Linked DNA regions of Flectobacillus major DSM 103. The protein of the gene in region 1 interacts with the protein of each later gene in a pairwise test. Links are inferred from orthologs where the notes say so. Each region holds a gene or a part of one and is shown in the gene's direction. Other genes may lie near its edges. The genes, in order: rpe and eno.

Region 1 (8,171 bases):
CTTCTTCCGAAATAATACTTACACCCATTTTTTCAGCTTTTTCGATTTTTGAAGGGCCTGCTTCTGCTCCTGCCAACAAATAGTTCAGCTTTTTTGATACACCACTGAGGACTTTCCCTCCGTTTGCTTCAATTTTCGTTTTGAGTTCGTCTCGGCCAAAGTTTTGAAAAACACCCGAAATTACAAAAGTTTTTCCTTCCAAAGCATTTCCTTCTACAACAATTTCGGTAGGAATATGCACAAACTGTAATCCTGCCTTTTTTAGGCTGTCGATAAATTGTACATTTTCGTTGTCTTGAAAATACGCAACGATACTTTGGGCAATACGGTCGCCAATTTCGGGTACTTGAATCAGCTCTTCGTAAGTGGCTTTTTCAAGGGAATCGATTGTTAGAAAATGGTTGGTAAGTTTTTCGGCTACTGTAGCCCCCACATACCGAATTCCGATAGCAAAAAGTACTTGTTTGAATGGAATTTCCTTTGATTTTTCGATACCCGATAAAATATTATTAATCGACTTTGCTTTAAACCCTTCCATGCCTTCCATATCTTCCTTTTTCAAAGTGTACAAATCGGCTGGGCTATTCAATAAGCCTTTTTGGTAAAAAGATTCTATTGTTTCGGTCCCAATATTTTCGATATTCATGGCTTTTCGCTGAATAAAATGCTCGATTTTACCCTTGATTTGGGGCGGACATCCTTTTTCGTTGGGACAATAATGGTTGGCTTCTCCTTCTTTCCTGATTAATGGAGTGCTACATTCAGGGCAAACTTCTGGAAAATGGATTTCTTCAAAACTATCTTTTCGCTTGCTAAGGTCTACGCCAGTGATTTTAGGAATAATTTCGCCTCCTTTTTCTACAAATACGGTGTCGCCAATATGTAAATCCAATCGTTCTATTTCATTGGCATTGTGTACGCTAGCACGCTTTACAACCGTACCTGCCAAATGTACGGGTTTTAAATTGGCTACGGGCGTAATATTGCCTGTACGACCTACCTGATAGCTTATCGACTCCAATGTAGTACTAGCCGACTCGGCCTTGTATTTGTAAGCAATAGCCCAACGAGGCGACTTTGCCGTAAAGCCTAATTGTTCACGTTGTGTAAACGAGTTGATTTTCACAACAATACCATCGGTATTGAGTGGCAGGCTATGGCGTTTGTCTTCCCATTTTTCAATAAAAGCCAGTACGTCTTGAATATTACGGCATTTTTCCCATGTATCCGAAATATTAAATCCTGCCGATTTGAGCCAGTGTAAGCTTTCTTCGTGTGTGGCAAAGGTATCGGTTTCGGAAAGGAATTGATATACATAAAAATCTAGCTTTCGTTTGGCTACCACCGACGAATCTTGCATTTTGAAAGTACCAGATGCGGCATTTCGTGGGTTGGCCAAAAGGGCTTCACCAATATCTTCACGCTCTTTGTTGATAGCTTCAAAAGACGACAATGGCAAAAAGCCCTCACCTCTTACTTCAAATTGTACTGGCAAACCCGTAGCTTGCACTTTAAGAGGTAAAGTTTTGATGGTTTTGACATTGGCCGTAATGTCGTCGCCCCGAACGCCATCGCCACGGGTTACACCCTTTACAATAACGCCATTTTCGTACCATACCGACAAGGCTACACCATCAAATTTTAGTTCACAGATATATTCATATTGTTGTCCTTCCAAGCCTTTCTGTACTCTTTCGTCAAAATCAATTAGCTCTTGAGCATTATAAGTATTGCCCAACGATAACATCGGGAAACGGTGAGTTACCGACTCAAATTCTTTGGCAATAGCCCCTCCTACCCGATGCGAAGGCGAATCAGGCCGAACCAAGTCGGGATACTGAGCTTCTAAAGCTTGAAGTTGTTCTAAAAGATTGTCAAACTCATAATCCGAAATCTCAGATTCCGAGTTCATATAATACTGATGATTATAATAGTTGATTTTATCTGTAAGAATTTGAATTTGCTCTTGTGGATTCATTGCTGTACTGTTTTCACGCCAAATTGTCATTGATACCTAATTTTTGAACGCAATTGCTAGCTGGAAAGATATAATTGTAAAAATTAGGTCTAATTTTCGCCTAAGTTAGTTCAAAAATTAAAGTTGTTGAGTAAAATACCTCAAAAGAGTTTTGATTTTTTACTAAAAAAATCATCTGCCAATCGTTCAGCTACCTTTCATTAAGCATATTTGTAGGGGTAATTTCTTTTTTTCATAAGGTACAAACTACTAATTTTGTGGTATGAAAAATGTAATTATTGCTCCGTCGGTGCTTGCGGCGGATTTTGCCAACCTTCAACGTGATGTTGAAATGATTAATAATTCTGAAGCCGATTGGTTTCATATTGATGTAATGGATGGGGCATTTGTACCTAACATTTCATTTGGGATGCCTGTTATTGAGGCGATCAACCGTCACGCCAAAAAGCCTTTGGATGTTCATTTGATGATTGAAAAACCAGAGCGTTATTTAGAAGAATTCAAACGTATTGGTGCTACTAATATTACTGTTCATTACGAAGCTTGCCCACATATTCATCGTACTTTGCAGCAAATCAAAGCCTTAGGCTGTGTGGCTGGTGTGGTTTTGAATCCGGGAACATCGTTGTCGGTATTGGACGAAATTTTGCCTGACTGCGACATGGTGCTTTTGATGTCGGTAAATCCTGGTTTTGGAGGACAAAAATTTATTGAATCTACCTACGATAAGGTACGTAAATTGCGTCAGATGATTGACTCAAGGGGTTTGAAAACGATTATTGAAATAGACGGAGGTGTAAACCAAGAAACTGGCAAAAAACTAGTAGAAGCTGGTGCCGATGCTTTGGTAGCAGGTAGTTTTGTATTCAACGCTCTAAATCCTACCGCAACGATTGCTCACTTGAAAAAAGTTGGCGAATAATAAGGTACGATTTTACCCAAAAATAAGTTGAATATATTTTGATGAGGGTATTACACTAAATTGATTACAAAATATCTTTTCTATTTTTCTCTGTAAAGTATTTTGTACCAATTACGTGCCAAAAGTCAAACTCACTTTTAGCCCCTACACCTTTATAATTAACTAATTATCAGAATTTTACAACAAAAAGGTGTATAAGCCAATGGCTCGTACACCTTTTTTATTCAGGCTTTATCTACTCCATTGGCCCTAAAAATGAAGTTTTCACTTGGTCTATTACCTCATTGCCACTGATTAGCTCTACTTTTAGCTTCAGGTTGGGGTTTTCCATATCTTTTTTAGGAATCACAATAAAAAATGAGCCTTTGGTAATTTCACCTTTGGTAAGCTGCAAAGGTTTACCGATAAGTTTTACCACGGCACTCGGATAGTCTACTACTCTGATGGACACAGGCATGGACTCTCTTGACTTATTCAGAATTTCGATATTATACAAGTTAGACACCCCACCTCCTTTTTCTTCTTGGTAAGTCAAGCCTGGGGTTCTCAGTAGGGTTGTTTCTACCTCGTTTCGGGTAAGCAACAAATAGCCCAATATTCCTAGCAATAGCGTCAATACAGCAGTATATGCTCCAATACGCAAATTAAAGCTCAGTTTTTCGCTTTTTTCGATACCATCCAACGACGCATAACGAATCAACCCTTTTGGTTGTTTTACCTTTTCCATCACTTCGTCGCAGGCATCTATACATGCAGTACAGCCAATACATTCGAGTTGTGTACCATTACGAATATCTATACCCGTTGGGCATACTTGCACACAAATACTACAATCTATACAATGCCCTTTGTTTTCAACGGGTTTGGTGAGGGCTTGCAATTCGGCTAAGGGGTTGCGGTCGTCTTTTGTTTCTTTTTTAAGTTTTCCACGAGGTTCGCCACGAATAAAATCATAGGCCACAATAATAGACTTTTTATCTAACAAAACCCCTTGCAAACGGCCATAAGGACAAACAACAATACAAACTAATTCACGGAATTTGGCAAAAACAAAATAAAATACAAACGTAAAAATCACGATAGATACCAAGCCCGTAATATGATTGAGGGGGTTGTCGGTCATGATAGCCAATAGGTCGTGCTTACCTATAATATAGGCCAAAAAGGTATTGGCAATCAAAAACGAGATAATAAAGAATATAATATGCTTGGCGGTTTTCTTCAAGATTTTCTCGGTTGTCCACGGAGCTTCGTCGAGGCGTTTTTGGGCTTTGTAGTCTCCTTCTATCCAAACTTCGATTTTTCGGAAAAGCATTTCCATAAAAATCGTTTGCGGGCAAGCCCAACCACACCATACACGCCCAAATATCACGGTAAAAAGTATGATAAAAACGATAAACGTTAGTAAGCCAAAAGCTACCAAATGGAAGTCTTGTGGAAAAAATGTAACCCCAAAAAAGATAAACTTACGTTCGAGGACATTGAATAAGAACAACGGATTGCCATCTACTTCTATAAAAGGAATACCAAAAAGCAATCCTAATAACAACCAAGAAAAATAGGTTCTTAGCTTGTAGAGTTGCCCTTTTACTATTCGTGGATAAATCCAGATTCTTTTCCCAGTATCTGTTACATTTGACAAGTGGTCCCGAAATTCGTCGGTATTGATATTAGCTGATTTCATAATTTTAATGAATTAAATACCCCAATGCTAAGTCTATTTAGCGTTTTTCATAAAAAAAGTGTTCGTGGTCAGTATAATCCAGCACTACCCAAGATTATCTGAAACACGAACACCATAATAAGGGTTAGCAATAGGCAAATTTGCCTTTATTCACAATGAATGAGCTATAAGGTTAAACCTTATGTAGACTGTCTATTTTCTTTTGCAAGCTAGTTGTCACTGAGTCGTTGCAAACTAGCCATTTGGCCTGTAATTAGCTACAACCCTATTATTTTTTACGTACTTTGTTACTTTGTACTAGCAGTTTCGGCTACCATTTTTTCGCCCTGAGGTTCTTTGGCATTTGCTGGCTTAGACCCTTGAATAGAAAGAATGTAGCTTGAAACTTGTTGAATTTGAATAGGATTCAACGATTTTTTCCATGAAATCATCCCTTTTTCGGGTACACCTTCAGTAATAGTATGGAAAAGATTTTTGATAGTACCACCATGCAACCAATATTCATCGGTAAGGTTTGGCCCAACCACCCCCTCGCCGTTGGCACCATGACAAGCCACACAGTTTTGGGTATAAATCTTTTTACCATCTTCTAGTGCTTTTACTTCTGTAAGAGCTTTTACGTTATCTTCATTTACCGAGTTGGCAAATTTTTTCATGTATTCTTCTCTTGCTTTTTCGGCAATAGCTACCTCTTCCGAATACTCGTTGTTCATGATTTGTCCATTTCCAACAATATGATAGCCAAACATATACACTACCGCTACTACAATGGTAATATAAAACAAATACATAAACCAAGGGGGTGTAGGGTTGTCGAGTTCGGCGATGCCATCGTATTGGTGTTCAAGCATTTGGTCTTTTTCAAAAGCAATAGGTTTAAGACTCCAAAGCTTTTGCCAAAAAGTACGGTTTTGCATGGCTTTTTCGTACTCGTCGCTTACCTCTACTTTAGGTTTGATTAAGTTACGAATCTGTCCATTCAAATTGAGTGTTACCACTACAATTACCAAACAAATCATGGTCATAATTCCTAAAAGGCTAATCAAAAATAGCTCTTGGCCAGATTTAATACTTGGCAAAAAGGAATTGTTTGTTGTTTCTGCGGCCAACATCGAGAACGATGCCAGACATAGCGTGAGTAAAATAGATATTCGCTTCATTGGATATATCGTCAATTAAGGAAGGTTATCAGATAGAAATTACGTCTTTATAGTCATCTTGATTATCCTCAAGAGGTAGGTTTTGCATTTTGGTAAGGTAGTTTTTGTCCATGACAAACAAATACAAACTCACTACCACAAAAAACGCCATAAATATGATAAAAGAAGTAATCATAAAGGTATCAGCTCCTTCAACTTTATCAATAAATTGCTTAAACATGGTTGTTAGGATTTAAAGCTTTGAGGAAATACAAGCCAACAGATTGGTTATGAGTGCGAATTAATTTTTATTGGCACTCATAACGCTTTGTCTGTTATGGCCTTTTCTTAATTTGCTGCGGCTTCTGATTTTTTAATATCAGTTCCTATTCTTTGCAAATAGGCAATCAAGGCAATAATCTCTTTGTCGGCCGACACCTTCACGCCTTCTTTGGCTAGGTTGTCAGCAATACCTTTTGCTTGTGTTTCCAGATCCTCTTGAGCTTTTAGCAATTGGTAGTCGTCGTAGGGCACACCCAATTTCTTCATAGCTTTTAGCTTATCCTGTAAGTTGGACACGTCCAATTTTTGTTCAAGCAACCAAGCGTAGTTTGGCATAATAGATCCTGGCGACATTGATGAAGGCTCACGCATGTGGTGATAGTGCCACGAATCGGGGTATTTACCACCTTCACGGTGCAAATCTGGCCCTGTTCTTTTTGACCCCCACAAGAACGGATGGTCGTATACAAACTCTCCGCCTTTTGAATATTGGCCATAACGTTCGGTTTCACTTCTGAATGGTCTTACCATTTGGCTATGACAACTTACACAACCTTCTCTGATATACAAATCACGTCCTTCCAGTTCTAATGGTGTATAAGGCTGTACCGCCGCTATACTTTCTACATTCGATTTTACCATAAAGGTTGGTATCAATTCGATAAATGAACCTATCAAAATCACTACTAACGAGCCTACCAATAATGGCAGTGGCTTACGCTCAAACCAACGGTGCCAGTATTTGTCGCTACCTTGTGGTACAAATTCGGCTGTAAGAGCTGGAGCTTCTGCTGGTTCGTTGGCTTCCAATGTACCTTGTGCCATTGTTTTGAACAAGTTGTAGGCCATCAAAATAGCACCTGACAAGTATAACAATCCACCAAATGCCCTCATTGCGTGCATTGGTAATACCTGCAAAGTAGTTTCTAAGAAGTTACCGTATTTCAAAGTTCCTTCTGGAGCAAACTCTTTCCACATCATACCCTGTGTAAAACCCGAGATATACATGGGTACAGCATAGAACAAAATACCCAAAGTACCAATCCAGAAGTGTACGTTGATTAATTTTTTAGAGAAAATATTAGTATGATAAATGCGTGGAATCAGCCAATACAAAATAGCAAAACTCAAAAATCCATTCCAGCCCAAAGCTCCTACGTGTACGTGTGCTACAATCCAGTCGGTAAAGTGAGCAATCGCGTTCACGTTTTTCAAAGAAAGCATTGGCCCTTCAAAAGTTGCCATACCGTAGCTAGTAACCCCTACTACCATAAATTTCAGGATAGCATCTTCACGCACTTTGTCCCAAGCACCTCTTAGGGTCAACAAACCGTTAATCATACCACCCCACGACGGAGCAATCAACATAATCGAGAATACTGTACCTAACGATTGTGCCCAGTCTGGCAAACTTGTATAAAGTAAGTGGTGAGGCCCAGCCCAGATATAGATAAAAATCAATGCCCAGAAGTGTAGAATAGATAATTTATAAGAATACACAGGGCGATTAGCCATTTTGGGTAAGTAATAGTACATCAATCCCAAAAATGGTGTTGTCAAGAAAAATGCTACGGCATTGTGTCCATACCACCATTGTACCAAGGCATCTTGTACACCTGCATATAACGAATAACTTTTGAGGAAACTTACAGGTAGTGCCATTGAGTTGGTAATGTGCAATACCGCTACTGTAACAAATGTGGCAATATAAAACCAAATAGCAACATACAAGTGGCGTTCACGACGTTTGAAAATTGTACCAAACATATTGATACCAAATACTACCCAAATCAACGTGATTGCTATATCTATTGGCCATTCTAGTTCGGCATATTCTTTACTACTTGTTAAGCCCAATGGTAAAGTTATTGCTGCCGCAACTATAATCAATTGCCAGCCCCAAAAGTGAATTTTTGATAATAAATCACTGAACATTCGGGCTTTACAAAGGCGTTGTAATGAATAATATACGCCCATAAAAATGGCATTTCCGACAAATGCAAAAATTACGGCATTGGTGTGCAATGGACGAAGACGACCAAATGTGCCATATTGTGTTACGTTTAACTCAGGTTTGAAAAGTTGAGAAGCGACTATTACGCCTACCAACATACCCACAATCCCCCAGATAATCGTAGCAACGGCAAAGTTTCGGACAATTCGGTT
Region 2 (8,200 bases), 1.7 Mb from region 1 along the record:
GGGGTAGTGTCGGGTGTGTCATCGATTATGAACCCTAATAAGGCATCAGCTAGCGAAATAGCTAATGTATCTGTGCCCAAGAAAAAACACAAAGCTTTGGCTGTTACAACAGAGCCTTTCAAAATAGAAATATTCTATGAAAACCCTAAGCGGAATATAGCAGAAGACCTTGCCGAAACGCTACGAGATAAAACTGCCTATCAGGTAGCTGTGAGTCCATTAACTACCGATAAAAAAACGGCATTGAAGGTATCGTCTTGTCAAATACGACACGAACTTTCAGAAATCAAAGTGGCTAATAAGCTCAAAGATATTGCAGAGAATGTATTGCAGGATGATGGAATAGAATTTAAACTCAAACAAATAACCTCAAGCTCGCCCAATTATGTGAGTATGTTTGTTTGTAAAAAATAGCCTTTATCCATCCCAAACGCCACAAAGAATTTTCTGTGGCGTTTGGGATATGCTACATTAAATTAAACTGGGATGAAAGCAATGCTATTTTGGCATTGAGATTGCCGACAAAATAGCTGTATTATCAATGAAAAACCATTCAACAGCCCCAATACTTACTGGTATTTGGTAATCATTTCTTTCAAAGCCTTTTCTTCTTGATACCCAATAGAACGCATTTGTTGTTTGCCATTCTTAAAGACCAAAAATGTTGGAATTTCGTCGATATGGTATTGTGCCATAATACTGCGATTGGCATCGGCATCAACCTTCAAGAATAATACTTTGCCCTTAAATTCTTCGGAAAGCTTTTCTACAGCAGGCATCATTTTGACACAAGGGCCGCACCATGGAGCAAAAAAGTCAAGAATTACCAGTGGGTGTTTTTGTAAAATAGTATTGAGTTCAGCCTCCGAAATCTCTTTGGTATTTGTTTGTGCCTGAGTATTTTCGACAGGTTTGTTTTTGCTTGTCCATTTCAAATATCCACCTTGCAAATCGTACACTTGGGTAAACCCATTTTTACGCAATATTTCGCTGGCGGCAGCACTACGCCCTCCTGATAGGCAATATACAAACAAGGGCTTGGTTTTGTCGAGGCTCTGGATTTTTTGCTGAAAATCGGCACTACGGACATCCATATTCTGAGCTTTGGGCAAATGACCACCTCCATATTCGCCCGATGTGCGTACATCGATAAGCTGAGCTTGTGGTGATTCAGAATATTTTTTCTCAAAATCATCTACAGGCAAAACTTGTGCAGTGCCAAAGCTATGAAATCCCAAATAAATAACTGCCGATAATATAATTTTAAAAATATTATTTTTCATTTTTTTGTGCATTGACATTAATAGATTGTGAAAGAATTAGAAAAGTACAAGTAATCTTGAAAAAACACTTATTTTTGTATGAAATTTATTTCTTTTAAGTGGGTTGAAAGCGGAAATTTTGACGAACTTACGAGTCTATTAATTCTGGGTAATACAACCAGAGTTTTTTTCCCCTAAAATCAAGAGTTTTTTTAACCAAAAACAAAAATTACAAAAAATGAGTGCTATTCAGTATGTTCATGCAAGACAAATCTTGGATTCACGTGGAAATCCAACAGTTGAAGTAGATATTCGTACCGAAGCAGGTGCGTTTGGCCGTGCTGCTGTACCATCAGGTGCATCAACAGGTATTCACGAGGCTGTTGAATTACGTGACGACGATAAATCTGTTTACGTAGGAAAAGGTGTTTTGAAAGCCGTTGAGAACGTTAACGAAGCTATCGCTGCCGAAATTTTGGGTATCGAGGTGACTGAGCAAAACCTTATCGACAAGTTGATGATTGAACTCGACGGAACTGCCAATAAAGGTAAGTTGGGTGCAAACGCTATCTTGGGTGTATCTTTGGCAGTAGCAAAAGCAGCTGCTCAAGAATCAGGTTTGTCTCTTTACCGTTATGTAGGTGGTACTAACGCAAACACTTTGCCTGTACCAATGATGAACATCTTGAATGGTGGTTCACACGCTGACAACTCTATCGACTTCCAAGAGTTCATGGTAATGCCTGCTAAAGCTGAGTCTTTCTCTCACGCTTTGCGTATGGGTACTGAGGTGTTCCATGCTTTGAAGGGTGTATTGAAATCTAAAGGTTATTCTACAAACGTAGGTGACGAAGGTGGTTTTGCTCCAAACATCAAGTCGAATGAGGAAGCTATCGAAATCGTATTGCAATCAATCGAAAAAGCAGGTTATAAGCCAGGTGAAGAAATCTTCATCGCTATGGATGCTGCTGCTTCTGAATTCTATAACGAAGAAACTGGTCTTTATACATTCAAGAAATCTGATGGCAAGCAGTTGAATTCTTTAGAAATGGCTGCTTACTGGAAAACTTGGGCTGACAAATATCCAATCATCTCTATCGAAGACGGTATGGCTGAAGATGACTGGGCTGGTTGGAAAGAGCAAACTAAATTAATTGGCAACAAAGTTCAATTAGTAGGTGATGACTTGTTTGTAACAAACGTAAAACGTTTACAAATGGGTATCGAACAAGGTGTAGCAAACGCAGTATTAGTAAAAGTAAACCAAATCGGTTCTTTGACTGAAACTATTGATACTATCAACTTGGCGAAACGTAACTCTTACAAAAACATCATGTCGCACCGTTCAGGTGAAACTGAAGATGCTACAATCGCTGACTTGGCGGTAGCATTGAACACTGGCCAAATCAAAACTGGTTCGGCTTCTCGTTCAGACCGTATGGCTAAATATAACCAATTGCTTCGTATCGAGGAAGAATTAGGCTCTAACGCTTATTTCCCTGGTTTGACATTCTAATTTCAATTGGAAATACTTATAAAAAGGCTGGTAAGATTTTTCTTACTAGCCTTTTTTAATGCTTCAAGTCGATAAATTATCAAAAAGTCCCTTTTATTAGATAATTTTACGGGTATATCGTTACACATTCTTTATTGTATTCTGTCAATTATGCTCAAACTTCTTTTTACGAAATATCGCTTTTATTTCCTTTCGTTTTGTGGGCTGTTTCTTTGGATGTTGTTTTTTGATGGAAACGACATCTTTAGCCAATGGCGAATGTACCGAGAATTAAGCCGTTTGGAGGCCGAAAAAGTATATTATCAAGAAAAACTCAAGGAGGTTGAACGTGAACGTGAGGAGGTTTTAGGAAATCCTAAATTGATAGAAAAGTATGCTCGTGAAAAGTATTTGATGAAAAAACCTACCGAAGAACTCTATATCTTGGTAGATGAAGACAATCAACCTGTTGAAAAATAACAAATATTCCATAATTCTGAAACATGGTTGGCAGGTTCACCATGCTAACAAAGCCCTTAAAAGAACAAATTAAATTTATGATAAAAGTACTTTTTGTATGTACAGGCAATATTTGCCGTTCGCCCATTGCAGAGGAAACCTTTAGAAGAGCTGTGAAAAAAAGAGATTTGCAAAGGGTAATACAATGTGATTCGGCCGCAACCCATAATTATCATATTGGCGATTTGCCCGACCACCGTACTCGCAAAAATGCCGTTAATCATGGCCTAGACTTAACACATAGATGCCGCCGATTAACAGGCGAAGACTTTTCTGTATTTGATTATATCGTTGGAATGGATAATTTCAATATGGACAATATCCAGTCGATTTCGTATCGAGCCAATGGTATTTATCAGCCCGACGAGGTTTGCTTTTTATACCGTAGGTTTGACCCTGAGGTACAAATCGCTAATCGTGATTATCCTATCAACCACAAAGAATTTCCAATTCCCGAAGTGCCAGACCCTTATTATGGCACGCACGAAGATTTTGAAAATGTGTATCAAATTGTAAGCCGTTGTGCCGAAGAGTTTTTGGACTTTTTGGTACGAAATCATGAATTATAGTGGAAAAAAGATTGCTAATCCTCGTTTGAATGAAAAAATGGAGTGTAATTATGGCCTTGTGTATTTCTGTCAATAGTTTTGGACAGGCTTGGAAAGATTCTGTAGATACTTTCAGAAAAAACTATCAGGCGGCTTTTCTGAAAGAAGAACGAAGCCCTCTTAAACAGGCAGATTTGGGTTATTTACGATTTTATGAACCCGATTCTTTGTATCAAATAGAAGGGATATTTAAACCTTCGACCGATAAAAAAGTGTTGATGTTTCCAACATCGAGTGGCCAACAGAAAGAATATACCAAATACGGCGAAATTAGCTTTGAATTGAAAGGGAAAAAGCTTCAACTAAACGTTTATAGAAGCCTAAGCCTAATGAGGATTCCTCTGTACAAAGACTATCTGTTTATTCCTCTAAAAGATGTAACTTCGGGGAAAGAAACTTATGGTGGAGGACGGTATTTAGATGCCAAAATGGGTGATATTCAAGCGGGAAAAATAAGGCTCGATTTTAATAAATTATATAATCCTTATTGTGCTTTTAGCGAAGGATTTAGCTGTCCGATTCCCCCCAAAGAGAATCATTTGCCGATTGCTATAGAAGCAGGCGAGAAGAATTTTGCCAAACCCAAAGACTGATTTTTGTCAGTTGATACTGAATCATCGGTAAAAGAAAAATGATTTGAGCGATTTTGATGTTGATTAAATAGAAAAAGATAGTAAGAGTGTAGAGCTTTTAGGCAAAATAATTACTTAATTGACAACAACCCAATTACGTTATATATAATCAAATTAACCAAAAAATACGTGAACAAGAAAGTAGTATTAATGATTTTGGATGGCTGGGGCATTGCTACCAAGCCAGAGGTGTCGGCAATTGATGCCGCAAAAACCCCTTTCATGGATTCGTTGTATCCAAAATATCCACATTCCAAACTAGAAGCATCTGGTTTGGCAGTAGGCTTGCCTGCTGGACAAATGGGTAATTCGGAAGTGGGACACATGAACTTGGGTGCTGGACGAGTGGTGTATCAAAATTTGGTAAGAATCAACAAGGCTGTTGAAGAAAATACGTTGGCACAAGAACCTGTGTTGGCCGAGGCTTTTGCTTATGCTAAAGAGCATGGTAAAAAAGTGCATTTTATTGGCTTGGTCTCAAATGGTGGGGTTCACTCGCATATCAATCACTTGAAAGCTCTTTGTACGGCTTCTCAGACTGCTGGGGTGTCCGAAACATATATCCATGCGTTTACCGATGGCCGCGATACCGACCCTAAATCAGGGCTGGGCTTTTTAACCGACTTACAAGCACATATTGCTACAACAGGTGCCAAAATTGCCTCTGTAACAGGTCGTTATTTTGCGATGGACCGCGACAACCGCTGGGAGCGTGTCAAATTGGCTTATGATGCAATGGTAAAAGGTACTGGCGAAAAAGTAAGTGCCGATGGCCTATTGGCTGCCATTTCGGCATCGTACGAAGCCGGTGTAACCGACGAGTTTATCAAGCCTATTATTGTTGAAGAAAATGGGGCTCCTGTAGCAACTATTGCTGAGGGCGATGTGGTACTTTGTTTTAATTTCCGTACCGACCGTGGCCGTGAAATTACACAAGCCCTTACACAACGTGATTTCCCTGAACAAGACATGACCAAATTGTCGTTGTATTATTTAACAATGACAGAATACGATAAGTCTTTTACAGGTGTAAAAGTGGTGTTTGACGATAGCAATATTGTGATGACTTTGGGAGAGGTTTTACAGAATGCTGGTAAAAAACAGATTCGTATGGCCGAAACAGAGAAATATCCTCACGTTACATTTTTCTTCTCGGGTGGCCGTGAAGAGCCTTTTGTTGGTCAAACCAACATTCTTCGTTCTTCACCAAAAGTAGCAACGTATGATTTAGCTCCAGAAATGTCAGCTCGTGATTTACGTGATGCCTTAATTCCTGAGTTGGAAAAAGAAGAAGTAGACTTTGTGTGTTTAAACTTTGCCAACCCCGACATGGTAGGTCATACTGGTGTTTTTGAGGCTGTTGTAAAAGCTGTTGAAACAGTTGACCAATGTGCTCAGGCAGTGGTTGAAGCAGGCTTAAAACATGGGTATAGCTTTATTATTATTGCTGACCACGGTAATGCCGACTTTATGATTAATGAAGATGGAACACCAAATACGGCTCACTCTACCAATTTAGTACCATGTATTTTGGTAGACAATGAATATACCAAACCAATTAAAGACGGTAAATTGGGCGATATTGCTCCAACTATCCTTGAGTTGATTGGTGTACCTCAGCCAAAAGAAATGACAGGCGTGAGTTTGTTGTAGTGGGTTGGTAGTAATAGTACAAAAAATGACAGCGAGAGTGATTTCTCTTTCGCTGTCATTTTTGTTTTCTATGGTTTTGAGGAAGTTTTTAAATTTTGATAAACATTTTATTTGTATATAACCAGTTCAAAATCAGCCAGTAAATCAATAACATTGCTCCTCCATGTACAAGTGAATGATAAGGCGTGCCAAATAAATTTGCATAGTTTTCGCCTAAATGTATGGTTAACGATTTAGAGATATATACACCCAACGCATCGGCGATGCAATAGGCTGCAATAGAGTTCATCCCAATGACTTTTAAGCCATAAGCCCAACGAGTATGTTGTTTGATGTCGATAATCCAATAAAAAAATGCCAAAAGTAAAAAACACCATCCGCCACTAAAAAGTACCCATGTTGGTGTCCAGATACGTTTTACATTGGGGCAAATACCCAACAAATCCAGAATAATACCTAGTCCCAGTCCTGTTATTCCGAGTAAGACAAAGTGCTTTAGTTTCTCTTGTGCTACTGATGTCGACTTCAAAATATTGCCTGCCAGAAGTCCTAAAATCATCGTGCCAAGTGTAGGAATAAAGCTTAATGTGGTATATCCACCTCCATTGAATTGGAATGGCTTTTCTCGTGGGAAAATATTCAAAAACCACTGGTCAAATGCCCATGCGAGGTTTGTATTTTTGTTCCAATGTGCCGTAAATCCTGTAAGGTTATGTTCCCAATCTTTTGTAATACCTGCATTTTCGTAGTTGAAATAGGCATCAGGAAGAGGATACAAAGCAAAAGCCAGCCAATAGCCAACTAATAGTATTACTAGACTTGCGATTTGTATTTTTTGAGAACGAAAGGCCAATAAAAATAAAAAAGGATAACCTAGACCAATTTGACTAAGGGTATCTTCAAAGGTAAAATAGGTTTGTGCTTTGTACTGTGAACGCAAGAAAATCCCTAAAACAATAAGTATAAGTGAGCGTTTGAGGGCATGTAAAAAAGCTTGATTAAATCCTCGTTCTTGTGTAAGGCGGCTAGCGATAGAATATGGCAAAACTACTCCTACCAAAAATGAAAAGGAGGGCTGTATCAGGTCATGAAGCGAACAGCCCACCCACTCAACGTGGTCTTGATGATGGGCTAAAAATGCCCAAAATGAGCTTTCGGGAAGGGCTTCGGCAACTTTGCCAAAATGAAGAACTTCGGCCATCATAAGCAGCATGACAAAGCCACGGTAGATATCGGCAGATACAAGTCGGTTTTGAGATGTCATTGGTTGAGGGATTATGCCCTCAATATAATCAAATCCTGAGATACTTCTGGTAGGAGATGTGTGGTGTCAAATAACGTGTTTTTACTACAATTAAAAAGCTCTTGAATATGGATGAAAGTATTTTTCAACTAAATAAAAGAAAATAGTCAAATCAATCCTCGCACGGAACGGCTTGCGGGGCTTTTTTGTTAATTTTGTATTATGAAAAACATTCTAGCTAGTTTATTTTTAATGCTCTCATTGGTATCTTGCCATCAGCAAGTTGAGCAAAACAATCTCAAATATTTTGACCTAAAAGGGACTTTTGAAACTCAAATCAAAAAACTCTCGCAACGCAAGCCTTCGGTAGTTAAATCGGTAAAGGCTGGAAATACAACCGATACACAGACCAAAATTATTCAAGATTGGGAAAAAGAATTGGAGTTTTTTGTCCAAACCGATATTAACAAACCTGCCTTTATTAATAGCTATCAGATTGAAGAAAGCGACTCGCTGATTCGGTATATACTAAAACCCAACGAGCATAATACAGTAAAGTCGATTATTATCAAGAAAAAAGCTGGTGTAATAGTTGCTTTCGACGCTCTGGTTTCAGACACCAATTATCTGTACAGTTCAGAAAGACGATTGAATGCCTATTTTGACAAAGGAAGCTTAACCGACTATTATATTGATGGTTATCAACAATTGGTATTTGGAGACAAAAAAGCATATACTATCAAAGGTATTATCAAATAAGTAGGGTATATGCTAAAAGAATTTTGGAT

Evidence for each region.
Region 2: the proteins of rpe (region 1) and eno interact in binary tests that used the Escherichia coli proteins (3 or more experiments, as listed by UniProt). The link is inferred for Flectobacillus major DSM 103 from one-to-one orthologs.

What each region holds. Positions count from the first base shown.
Region 1 is NZ_KE386491.1:1,441,633-1,449,803, reverse strand. Bases 1,148-4,070 are described here. They hold rpe (ribulose-phosphate 3-epimerase), read left to right. Parts: upstream 1,148-2,240; coding sequence 2,241-2,900; downstream 2,901-4,070. Other genes in these bases: ccoG (cytochrome c oxidase accessory protein CcoG), read right to left, coding at 3,136-4,070; ligA (NAD-dependent DNA ligase LigA), read right to left, coding at 1,148-1,978. Also shown: more of ligA, read right to left, coding at 1-1,147; more of ccoG, read right to left, coding at 4,071-4,584; FLEMA_RS0107865 (cbb3-type cytochrome c oxidase N-terminal domain-containing protein), read right to left, coding at 4,872-5,744; FLEMA_RS0107860 (hypothetical protein), read right to left, coding at 5,773-5,964; ccoN (cytochrome-c oxidase, cbb3-type subunit I), read right to left, coding at 6,072-8,171. UniProt on the Escherichia coli protein: Catalyzes the reversible epimerization of D-ribulose 5-phosphate to D-xylulose 5-phosphate.
Region 2 is NZ_KE386491.1:3,189,865-3,198,064, reverse strand. Bases 688-3,639 are described here. They hold eno (phosphopyruvate hydratase), read left to right. Parts: upstream 688-1,500; coding sequence 1,501-2,778; downstream 2,779-3,639. Other genes in these bases: FLEMA_RS0126905 (low molecular weight protein-tyrosine-phosphatase), read left to right, coding at 3,315-3,639; FLEMA_RS0126915 (FtsB family cell division protein), read left to right, coding at 2,929-3,237; trxA (thioredoxin), read right to left, coding at 688-1,283. Outside these bases: FLEMA_RS0126965 (hypothetical protein), read left to right, coding at 1-414; more of trxA, read right to left, coding at 570-687; more of FLEMA_RS0126905, read left to right, coding at 3,640-3,845; FLEMA_RS0126900 (DUF1684 domain-containing protein), read left to right, coding at 3,875-4,477; gpmI (2,3-bisphosphoglycerate-independent phosphoglycerate mutase), read left to right, coding at 4,646-6,169; FLEMA_RS70195 (acyltransferase family protein), read right to left, coding at 6,258-7,433; FLEMA_RS70190 (hypothetical protein), read left to right, coding at 7,635-8,171; FLEMA_RS0126840 (hypothetical protein), read left to right, coding at 8,181-8,200. UniProt on the Escherichia coli protein: Catalyzes the reversible conversion of 2-phosphoglycerate (2-PG) into phosphoenolpyruvate (PEP). It is essential for the degradation of carbohydrates via glycolysis.